2 regions of the Aeromicrobium sp. JJY06 genome follow, and region 2 is predicted to be linked to the other one. Evidence: riboswitches for the same ligand, from Rfam matches in the RefSeq annotation. Region 2 holds a riboswitch; the other holds the start of a gene.
The links. Region 2 has a riboswitch for S-adenosylmethionine ahead of thrC (threonine synthase). Riboswitches for the same ligand answer to the same signal wherever they lie in the genome.

Region 1: linked by a shared signal. The riboswitch ahead of ACGWYL_RS00515 (aminotransferase class V-fold PLP-dependent enzyme) and the one ahead of thrC (threonine synthase) in region 2 are both predicted to bind S-adenosylmethionine.

What each region holds. Positions count from the first base shown of each region.
Region 1 covers NZ_JBIMRD010000001.1:100,356-105,809, reverse strand. Annotated here, with positions in the region: gene ACGWYL_RS00525 (fibronectin type III domain-containing protein) at 1-1,101, opposite strand, end outside; gene ACGWYL_RS00520 (dicarboxylate/amino acid:cation symporter) at 1,132-2,589, opposite strand; SAM riboswitch class IV at 2,749-2,873, shown strand; gene ACGWYL_RS00515 (aminotransferase class V-fold PLP-dependent enzyme) at 2,890-4,239, shown strand; gene ACGWYL_RS00510 (HNH endonuclease family protein) at 4,261-4,968, opposite strand; gene ACGWYL_RS00505 (GNAT family N-acetyltransferase) at 5,089-5,454, opposite strand, start outside.
Region 2 covers NZ_JBIMRD010000001.1:1,648,771-1,654,224, forward strand. Annotated here, with positions in the region: gene ACGWYL_RS08090 (trehalose-6-phosphate synthase) at 1-178, opposite strand, end outside; gene ACGWYL_RS08095 (DUF3263 domain-containing protein) at 291-581, shown strand; gene ACGWYL_RS08100 (LytR C-terminal domain-containing protein) at 583-1,143, shown strand; gene otsB (trehalose-phosphatase) at 1,174-1,947, shown strand; SAM riboswitch class I at 2,021-2,133, shown strand; gene thrC (threonine synthase) at 2,142-3,407, shown strand; gene ACGWYL_RS08115 (MoaD/ThiS family protein) at 3,440-3,718, shown strand; gene ACGWYL_RS08120 (cold-shock protein) at 3,818-4,021, shown strand; gene groL (chaperonin GroEL) at 4,139-5,454, shown strand, end outside.

The DNA of each region.
Region 1 (5,454 bases), 1.5 Mb from region 2:
CGGCGGGACGGTCTCGGCGACCTCGGTCACCGCGGCGGCCGCGGCCACCTCGGCACCGCCGACCTCGACCGGCGTGCTGGAGATCTCGGTGCCGTCGAAGAGGACGACCAGCGAGTGCTCGCCGGCCTCGACCGTCTCGGGGATCGTGACCGCGGTCGTGAACCCGCCGTTGGCGTCGGTGGCGACCGTGCCCAGGACCACCGGGGTGGAGTGCAGCTCGAGGGTGAGCTCGGGGACGTCGGCGGCGAAGCCGGTGCCGGTCACGGTGACCGCGGCGCCGGGCTCGAGGTCACCGGTGACGGCGACCGTGCCGACGACCTCGGTGACCGGCTTGCCGACCGTGGCGATCTCCGACGGCGGGGAGGACGGCGACTCGCCGGCCTCGTTCACGGCGCGCACCGCGGCGCGGTAGGTGCCGTCGGGCAGGTCGGAGAACGTGTGGGTCGTGGTCGCGGCGTCGAGCTGCACCGGGTCGGCGCCGCTGAAGCGCAGGACGTAGCCCGTGACGCTCTCGAGCTCGGCGTCGGGGCCGGCCTGCCACGTGACCGTGACGTCCTTGCCGTCGACCGTCAGGACCGGCGCGGCGGGCGCGGACGGCGCGCCCTCGGCGACGACCTCGTTCTCGTCGACACCCAGGCTGTCGGTGGTCGTGGTCGGCGCACCCGTGTCGACCGACTTCTTCGTCGTCGGCTTGGTCGTCGGCTTCGCGGTGGGCTTGGCGACGGGCTTGGCGGTCGGCTTCGTCGTGGGCTTGGCGGTCGGCTTCGGAGTCGGCTCGGCCTTGATCTCGTCGGCGTACTTCACGTCGTTCGGGTTGCCCTGCCAGATGCCCGTCTTCCGGCTGGGCAGGACGTACTTGCCGTCGTCGTCCTGGTAGCAGCCGCTGATCGGCGTGCACCACTGGTCGGCGGGCAGGGCATCGAGGGCGCGACCCATGTCGTCGTTGAGGCACGGCTGGTCGTCACCGCCGTCGACCCAGGTGATGCTCGCGGCCTTCGCGGGCACGAGCAGGCCCTGTCCGGAGAGCAGGATGGTCGTCGCGAGCGCGAACGCCAGGAGCAGGTGCAGCGGCCGGGGCAGGCGCAGGGACTTCGAGGTCACGAGGACTCCTTCGGTGGGGGGGGTGCGGGGTCAGCGGGTGGAGCCGAGCGGACGGCGCTCGGTGGGACGGTCGTCGATCGAGCAGGCGCCGACGGGGACGCCACGGGCCACGGGGATCTCGCCGACCGCGGCCTCGAGGCGCTCCTTGGCCGAGGCCTCGTGCGGGACGACGGCCTCCTTGCGGCCGGCGAACACGTCGTCGTCGAGACGTCCGACGCGGCGAGCCACCACGGTGGCCGCGACCGCGGCGGCGGTGACGTTGGTCATCGTGCGCGCCATGTCGACGATCGCGCTGATCGGCAGCGTGAGGATGACGACCTCGAGCGGCAGGCCGGCCGCGGTGAGCACGGTGGTGGCCACGATCGTGGCGGTGCCGGGGACGCCGGCGGTGCCGATCGACACCAGGAGGCACAGCACGACGAGCAGCGCGTAGTCCGCCAGCCCGTAGGACAGTCCGAGGCCGTTGATGGCGTAGACCGCGAGCATGATCGGCCAGATGCCGGCGCAGCCCGGCATGCCGATCGTGGTGCCGAGCGGCGCGGTGAAGCCGGCGACGTCGGACGGGACGCCCACGCGCTGGGTCAGCACCGTGGTGGTGACGGGCAGGGTGCCGGCGCTGCTCTGCGTCGTGAACGCGGTGCTCTGTGCCGGAAAGATCTTGCGGAAGAACGCGAGCGGGCTCACGTGGGCGGCGCTGCGCAGGATCACCGCGTTCACGACGAACGTGTGCACGAAGCAGGCGACGTAGCCGACCACCAGCAGGCCCAGCAGCGAGAGCAGCTGGTCGCGGCGGCCGACCGCGGAGGAGGCAGCGCCCGCCGTCAGCACCAGGACCGCGTAGGGGGTCAGGGCGATGACGTAGCCGACGGCCTTGTAGATGATGAGGCGGCCGGCCTCGACGAGGTTCAGGAACGGCGCGACCGTCTTCGGCGACCGCTCCGCGACGACCGCGGTGGCCACCGCGACGAGCAGCGTGAAGACGATGATCGGGATGATGTTGTTCTCCGAGACGTCCTTGACGATGTTCGTCGGGAAGAACCCGATGAAGACCTCGGCGAACGGCTTCTGGATCTCGTCGAGCGAGCGGGTGTCGACGCCGGCGGTCTCGAGGTCGGCGTTCTTGCCGATCCCCAGCTCGAGGGTGAGCCCGAGCGTCAGCAGGATGGCGATGAGGTTCATGCCGAGCAGCCACGCCGTGGACGAGAGGCCGATCGTGCGGAGCTTCGCGGTGGAGCCGAGCGACGTCACGCTGGACAGGATGGACACGATCACCAGCGGCGCGACGATCGCCAGCAGCAGGTTGATGTAGATCCGCCCGAGCGGTGCGAGGTAGTCGACGTGGTCGCGGAAGACGACGCCGACGGCGGCGCCGACGACCAGCGCCCCGATCGTCAGCACGGCGAAGTTCGCGCCGATGCGGCCCAGGACCCACACGCCCGCGAACAGGCCGAAGGTCACGGCCAGGGCCACCAGGTTCCACGTGTCCACGCGGCTCCTCCTCGAGATCGGCGCGGGTCGGATCCCGGGCGCTGATGGTGATCCTGTCGGTCGGTGAGCGCGTCGAATGACGATCTCAATTATTGGGACGACGTCCGCATGATGAGATTTGTCGTGGTAGTCCGAGCCGACTGGCAGGCTCTCGCCCACGGTCACGAGTGCCAGCCGCGTCCTCGACGCACAGCCCCGGCTTGCTGGTCGGCAACCCTCCGTCGCGGCGGGGTGCTCCGGGTGAGGACCGGGCCTCGGCCGACCGGCCGGGGCAAGCGCGAGTCACCCCGGAGGTCCTCCATGTCGTCTGTCCTGTCCCACGCCGACTGCCCGCTGCTGCCCCTCGTGGGCGCCGACGTCACCGTGCCCCTCGTCGACGGCCGGTCGGTGCGTCACGTCAATCTCGACGGCGCGGCCAGCGCGCCCGCGCTGGCCTCCGTCGCCGAGCGCGTGAACGCCGTGCTGCCCTGGTACGCCAGCGTCCACCGCGGCGCCGGCTACGCCTCGCAGGTGTCGACCGCGCTGTACGAGCAGGCGCGCGAGGCCGTCGGCTCGTTCGTCGGCGCGCGGTCCGCCGACGTCACGATCTTCACGCGCAACACCACCGATGCCACCAACCTGCTGGCGGGCGCGGTGCCCGGGCGGGTGCTGGTGCTCGACGTGGAGCACCACGCGAACCTGCTGCCGTGGCGGCGCACCCTCGGCGGCTGCGAGGTGCTCGGGGTCCAGGCCACCGTCGGTGCCACCCTGAAGGCGCTCGCCTCGGTGCTGTCGCGTCGCCAGATCAGCCTGCTGTCGGTCACGGGCGCCTCGAACGTCACGGGGGAGTCACTGCCGATCGACGCGGTCGTCGACCTCGCCCACCGGTACGGCGCGCGGGTCTTCGTCGACGGCGCGCAGCTGCTGGCCCACCGGTCGCTCTCGCTGGCCGAGTCGGGTGTCGACTACGTCGCCTTCTCCGGCCACAAGGTGCATGCCCCGTTCGGCGCGGGTGCGCTCGTGGGTCGTCGCGACTGGCTCGAGGGCATCGAGCCGTACCTCGCCGGTGGCGGCGCCGTGCGGCGGATCACCGACGAGGACGTCGAGTGGACCGACGGCCCCGCGCGCCACGAGGCGGGCACGCCGAACCTCGTCGGCGCGGTCGCGCTGGCCGCGGCCGCGGAGGCGCTGTCGTCGCTCGAGTCCGACGCGGTGGCCGCGCACGAGGCCGCGCTGCGGTCGCGGCTGGTCGACGGACTGCGGGAGCTGCCCGGCGTGGACGTCGCGCGCATCTGGTCGGACTCGGCCGAGCCGATCGGCGTGGTCACGTTCCGCCTCGAGGGAGTCGATCCGGGTCTGCTGGCGGCGTTCCTGGCGGCCGAGCACGGTGTGTCGGTGCGCGACGGTCGCTTCTGCGCGCACCCGCTGCTCGACCGCCTCGGCTGGGGCGACGGCGCGGTCCGGGCGAGCATCGGGGTGGGCAGCCGCGCCGAGGACGTCGAGCGCCTCCTGTCCGGCGTGCGCGCCTGGGTGGCGGGGGAGCGCGCGGCCGAGTACCGCCGCGAAGCCGGGGTGTGGGTCGTCGTGGACGACCCCCGCCCGACTCCGGCGTCCCTCGACATCGACCGCCTCGTCGCCACCGCGGCGGCCTGCGCGCCGGTCACCGTCTGACCGCCGCGCCGGCGGAGGGCGTCAGGCGGGCGACGGCGTGGGGCAGGTGTCCAGCATTGAGGCCAGGGCGCGGGCCTCGCTCGTGTCGACGGCGAGGTCCCAGCGCTGCTTCACGTCGATCCAGCGGGTGGCGTAGGCGCACTGGAAGGCGGCCTTCGGTCGCCAACCGGCGGGGTCCTGCGAGCCCTTCGAGGCGTTCGTCGGGCCGTCCGCCGCCACGAGCGACGGCAGGTCGTTCGCGAACCGTGAGCGTCGCTCGGCACTCCACGCGTGCGCGCCCGAGACCCAGGCCTCGGCGAGCGGGACGACGTGGTCGATCTGGATCGCCTGGGCCTGACGCTGGTCCTTGAGGTCGTCGAACTCCAGGCGCGTGCCGTGGTACGGGTCCGTCCACGTCCCCGCGATCACGTCGTGCGGGCACGAGCGCTGCACCTGGACGACGACGGTGCCCGGCACCGCGTCGCGCAGCAGCACGTCGTCGCGCTGGTTGCAGCCGTTACGGTCGACGTCCCGCCACGCCGGACCGAAGGCCTCGCGGTCGTAGGCAGGCACGCGCGGGCGGCGGTCGACGGTGCGCAGGGCGTCGAGCGCCGAGCGCGCCTCGGCCGGCTCGAGGGTGGGCGCCGGCGCGACCGCGGCGTCGTCGCCCGCGGACTCGACGAGGTCGAGCAGCTCGCACCCCGCGAGCGGGACGAGGAGCAGCGAGAGCAGCACGGACCGGAGACGCACGGGGCCACTGTGGCACGTGGGTCCGACAGCGAAGCCGTCCGGCGCGCGCGTCCGGTGGGGACTGATCTTTCGACGTTGCGGTCGCCCCGACGACGTCTCGGTACCGAGATCCGTCCCCCGTCAGGGCGCGTCGAACTCCAAGGGCCGCTTGAACCCCTCGTGGCTCGCCGTGTAGCCGAGGGACTCGTAGAAGCGGTGGGCGTCGGTGCGCCGCTTGTCCGAGGTCAGCTGCGCGAGGGTGGCTCCGCGGGCCTCGCCCCACGCGTGGGCCCAGCCGATCAGGGCGCGTCCGAGTCCCGAGCCGCGGGTCGACGACGCCACGCGGACCGCCTCGATCAGCAGCCGCTTCGCCCCGCCGCGCGACAGTCCGGGGAGCAGGGTCAGCTGCATCGTCGCGACGAGCGCGCCGTCGTCGTCGCGGACCACCACCAGGAGGTGGGCGTCGTCGCGATCGACCTCGCGGAACGCCTCGACGTAGGGCGCGAG
Region 2 (5,454 bases):
CGTCGGCGGCACCGTGCCAGCCGATCCACGCCCCGCCCTGGAGCTTCATGACCGGTTCGAGTGCCGTGACCAGACCGCCGGGCGACGTGCGCCACGAGACCTCGCCGTCGTCGCCGATCCGGCGGTCGACGGGCAGGCGGTTGGCGATCACGAGGAAGTCGGTCTTCTCGGGCGCCATGCGGCCAGCCTAGAGGAGAACGGGCCCGCCCGCCGCGGACCTCACGCGGTGGGACGACGGTTTCGGCGAACGGGAATGACAAGCGTGTGATTTCGCCGGTACAGTCGGGCACATGGCAGCGGTGGAGAGTGACGACCAAGCGGTCCGCGACGGCGCATTGTCCGATCGCGACCGCGAGATGCTCGAGCTCGAGCGCCTGTGGTGGAAGTACGCCGGCGCCAAGGAGCAGGCGATCCGCGACAAGTTCGACATGACCGCCACCCGCTACTACCAGATCCTCAACGCGCTGATCGACTCCGAGGACGCGCTCGCGCACGACCCGCTGCTGGTCAAGCGCCTGCGCCGCCTCCGCTCGCAGCGCCAGCGTCAGCGCCAGGCCCGGCGTACCGGCTCCGACCGCTGAGGTGGAGGAGCAGCCGCCCCTCGAACCGCGCGACGACCGGCGTGAGCCCGAGCGTCGTCGCCCGTGGCACGTCGTCGTGCTGCCCGCCGTCTGGCTGATCCTCGGTGCCCTCGGCGGCTGGGCGATCATCGAGGCCGTCCGCGAGGACGAGGCGCCCGCGCAGTCCGCGCAGCGCACCAGTACGGGCCCGACGTCCAAGCCCACGAAGAAGGCCTCCGCGAAGCCGAAGCCGAAGAAGACGACCGAGCCCACCGCCGAGCCCACGACCGAGCCGACCACCGAGCCCACCGCGACCCGGTCGATCGGCGTCTCGGTCTACAACCAGATCGGCATCGGCGGCCTCGCCGCCCGCGTCGCCGGCCAGGCCCGTGCCGCCGGCTGGACCGTCGGCGCCGTGGCCGACTGGCGCGGTGGGGTCCCGCAGGACACCGTCTACTACCCGGCGGGGCGCCAGGCCGAGGCCGCGCTGCTCGGCAGCGACCTCGGGATCGTGCGCCTCATGCCCGCCACGGGGAACATGTCCACCAGCAACCTGACGGTCGTGCTGGCCAGCCCCCGCTGACCCCTCGTGCGGCCGCGCCATACTCTTCCCATGACCGATCCGGGGCGCACCCTGCTCGCGCTGGACTTCGACGGCACGCTCGCGCCGATCGTCGAGGACCCCGCGTCGGCGTACATCCACCCCGAGTCCCTCGCGGCGCTGCGGCGTCTCGGGCCGATCCTGGGGACGATCGCGATCATCACCGGACGTCCCGTAGACCAGGTGCGCCGGCTCGGCCGCTTCGAGGAGGGCGACGGCCTGGAGCACCTCGTCGTCTGCGGCCAGTACGGCGCCGAGCGCTGGGACGCCGCCACGGGCGAGCTGACCCGGCCGTCGCGCCCCGAGGCCGTCTCGCAGCTGGCCGCGCGCCTGCCGCAGTGGATGCGCGAGCACGATGCGTCGCGCATCCGGGTCGAGGACAAGGGTCTGGCGATCGCGCTGCACACGCGCGGCGTCGCGCCGGGCCTGCTCGACGAGCTGGCCCCGCAGATCGAGGCGCTCGCCACCGAGGTCGGCCTGCACCTCGAGCCCGGCCGCCAGGTGATCGAGCTGCGCGCCTCGGGCACCGACAAGGGCCAGACCCTGCGCGGCATCATCGGCCGCGTCTCGCCCGGTGCGGTCATCTACGCCGGCGACGACCTCGGCGACCTGCCGGCGTTCCGCGAGGCCATCGTCCTGCGCGAGCAGGGGATGGACGTCACCCTCGTGTGCTCGGCCTCGGAGGAGCAGGACGCGCTCGTCGCGCTCGCCGACGTGGTGCTCGACGGGCCCGACGACGTCGCGGCCTGGCTCGGCGACCTCGCCGACCGGTTCGCCCCGGTCTGACCCTCGTCCCTCCCGCTCGTCTCGGCATCCGGACGAAGTGGACGTATCGTGAGACGCGACCCTAGGCTGGCATCACTCATCCCGAGGGGCAGAGGGACACGGCCCGACGAAGCCCCAGCAACCAGCCGACCACCGGCCAGGTGCTAATTCCGTCCGCGGTCGAACGCCGGCCCGGAGAGATGAATGGAGTCGTCGTGAGCGTCACGATCCCTGACCGCACCACCCTTCGCGAGGGCGCCTTCGGCCCCGCCACCGCCCTGAAGTGCCGCGAGTGCGGCGCCACGCGCGAGCTGGGTCCCCACTACGCCTGCTACGAGTGCTTCGGCCCGCTCGAGATCGCCTACGACTTCGGCACGGTCACCCGCGAGCAGATCGAGGCCGGCCCCACGAACATCTGGCGCTACAAGGCGCTGCTGCCCGTCCCCGCCGACATCGAGGACAGCCCCAACCTCGAGCCGGGCTTCACCCGCCTGCTCGACGCGCGCAACCTCGCGGCCGAGCTGGGCCTGTCGAAGCTGTGGGTCAAGGACGACAGCACGAACCCCACCAACTCCTTCAAGGACCGCGTCGTCGCCTGCGCCCTCAGTGCCGCGCGCGAGTTCGGCAGCAGGGTCTTCGCCTGTCCGTCGACCGGCAACCTCGCCAACGCGGTCGCGGCCGCGGGCGCCCGTGCCGGCATCCGCACGGTCGTGTTCATCCCGAGCAACCTCGAGACGCCCAAGCAGGTGAACTCGGCGATCTTCACCGACAACCTGGTCGCCGTCGACGGGAACTACGACGACGTCAACAAGCTCGCCAGCGAGATCGCCGGCGAGGACGAGGGCTGGGCGTTCGTCAACGTCAACGTGCGGCCGTTCTACGCCGAGGGCTCCAAGACGCTCGGCTACGAGATCGCCGAGCAGCTCGGCTGGCGCCTGCCCGACCAGATCGTCATCCCCGTCGCCTCGGGCTCCCAGCTGACGAAGGTGCACAAGGCCTTCCAGGAGCTCATCGCGCTGGGCCTGGTCGAGGACAAGCCGTACCGCGTCTTCGGCGCGCAGGCGCAGGGCTGCAACCCCGTCGCCACCGCGTTCAAGGACGGCGTCGACGCGATCCGGCCCGTGCGGCCCGACACGATCGCCAAGTCGCTCGCGATCGGCAACCCCGCCGACGGCATCTACGTGCTCGACATCGCGCGCGGCACCGGCGGCGGCGTCGAGGAGGTCGACGACGACCAGATCCGCGACGCGATCGTCCTGCTCGCGCGCACCGAGGGCATCTTCACCGAGACCGCCGGTGGCACCACCGTGGCCGTGCTGAGGAAGCTCGTCGAGACGGGCCAGCTGGACCCCGAGCTCGAGACCGTCGTGATCAACACCGGTCACGGCCTCAAGACGCTCGACGCGGTCGCCGGTTCCGTCGGCCCGCGCGCCACGATCGCCCCCACCTACGACGCCTTCGCCGCGGCCGGCATCGCCTGAGCCGTCCGACCGAAACCACCCGAGGAGCATCCATGGCCGTGTCCGTCCGCATCCCCACGATCCTGCGCAGCTACACGAACGACGAGTCGCAGGTCAGCGCCGAGGGCGACCGCCTCAGCGCCGTGCTCGACTCGCTCGAGACCGCCTATCCCGGCATCCGGGCCCGCATCGTCGACGAGGACGGCAAGCTGCGCCGCTTCGTCAACGTGTACGTGGCCGAGGAGGACGTGCGCTTCGCCGACGGCCTCGACACCAAGACCCCCGACGGCACCCAGATCTCGGTGATCCCCGCGGTCGCCGGCGGCTGCTGAGCAGGCTTTCGGCCAGTCCGCCGTAGGCGATTCACGCGCCTGCCGATACGCTGGTCCCGGGTCCGGCAGCGGGCCTTCCCCCGCAGAACAGGTGGTCTCATGGTGCATGGCACCGTCAAGTGGTTCAACTCCGACAAGGGGTACGGCTTCATCGCCGTCGACGGCCAGGACGACGTCTTCGTCCACTGGTCGAAGATCGCGATCAACGGGTTCAAGACCCTCGAGGACGGCCAGAACGTCGAGCTCGAGGTGGTCGAGGGCCCCAAGGGGCGCGAGGCCGAGAACGTCCAGCCGCTGCACTAGGCATCGGGGCCGGGGCCTCGGCCGACCTCGGGTGCGGGGTCGCTTGAACGGGCGGGATTAGCACTCGTATAGTGAGAGTGCTAGTTCCACTTCTACTTATGTCGGAGACACGCACCCATGGCCAAGTCCATCGCATTCAACGAAGAAGCCCGGCGCGGGCTCGAGCGGGGCATGAACCAGCTCGCCGACGCCGTCAAGGTCACCCTCGGCCCGAAGGGCCGCAACGTCGTCCTGGAGAAGAAGTGGGGAGCCCCCACGATCACGAACGACGGCGTCTCCATCGCCAAGGAGATCGAGCTCGAGGATCCCTACGAGAAGATCGGCGCCGAGCTCGTCAAGGAAGTCGCCAAGAAGACCGATGACGTCGCTGGCGACGGCACCACGACGGCCACCGTCCTGGCCCAGGCGCTCGTGCGCGAGGGTCTGCGCAACGTGGCCGCCGGCGCCAACCCGATGGGCCTGAAGAAGGGCATCGAGATCGCCGTCGAGGCCATCAGCGAGCAGCTGCTCGCGATGGCGAAGGACGTCGAGACCAAGGAGCAGATCGCCTCCACCGCCTCCATCTCGGCCGCGGACACCACGGTCGGCGAGATCATCGCCGAGGCCATGGACAAGGTCGGCAAGGAAGGCGTCATCACGGTCGAGGAGTCCAACACCTTCGGCCTGGACCTCGAGCTCACCGAGGGCATGCGCTTCGACAAGGGCCACCTGTCGGGCTACTTCGTCACCGATCCCGAGCGCATGGAGACCGTGCTCGAGGATCCGTACATCCTCATCGTCAACAGCAAGATCAGCACCGTGAAGGACATGGTCCCGGTGCTGGAGAAGGTCATGCAGACCGGCAAGCCGCTGGCGATCATCGCCGAGGACGTCGAGGGCGAGGCCCTGGCCACCCTCATCGTCAACAAGCTGAAGGGCACCTTCAAGTCGGTCGCCATCAAGGCCCCCGGCTTCGGTGACCGTCGCAAGGCGATGCTGACCGACATCGCGATCCTCACCGGTGGCGAGGTCATCAGCGAGGAGGTCGGCCTCAAGCTCGAGAACGCCGATCTGACGCTGCTCGGCACCGCCCGCAAGGTCGTCACGTCCAAGGACGAGACCACCATCGTCGAGGGCGGCGGCGACGAGGCCCAGATCCAGGGCCGTGTCGCCCAGATCAAGGCCGAGATCGAGAACAGCGACTCGGACTACGACCGCGAGAAGCTCCAGGAGCGCCTCGCCAAGCTGGCCGGCGGCGTGGCCGTCATCAAGGTCGGCGCGGCCACCGAGGTCGAGCTCAAGGAGCGCAAGCACCGCATCGAGGACGCCGTCCGCAACGCGAAGGCGGCCGTCGAGGAGGGCATCGTCCCCGGCGGCGGTGTCGCGCTCGTCCAGGCCAGCAAGGCCGCGTTCGAGAAGCTCGAGCTCGAGGGCGACGAGGCCACCGGCGCGAA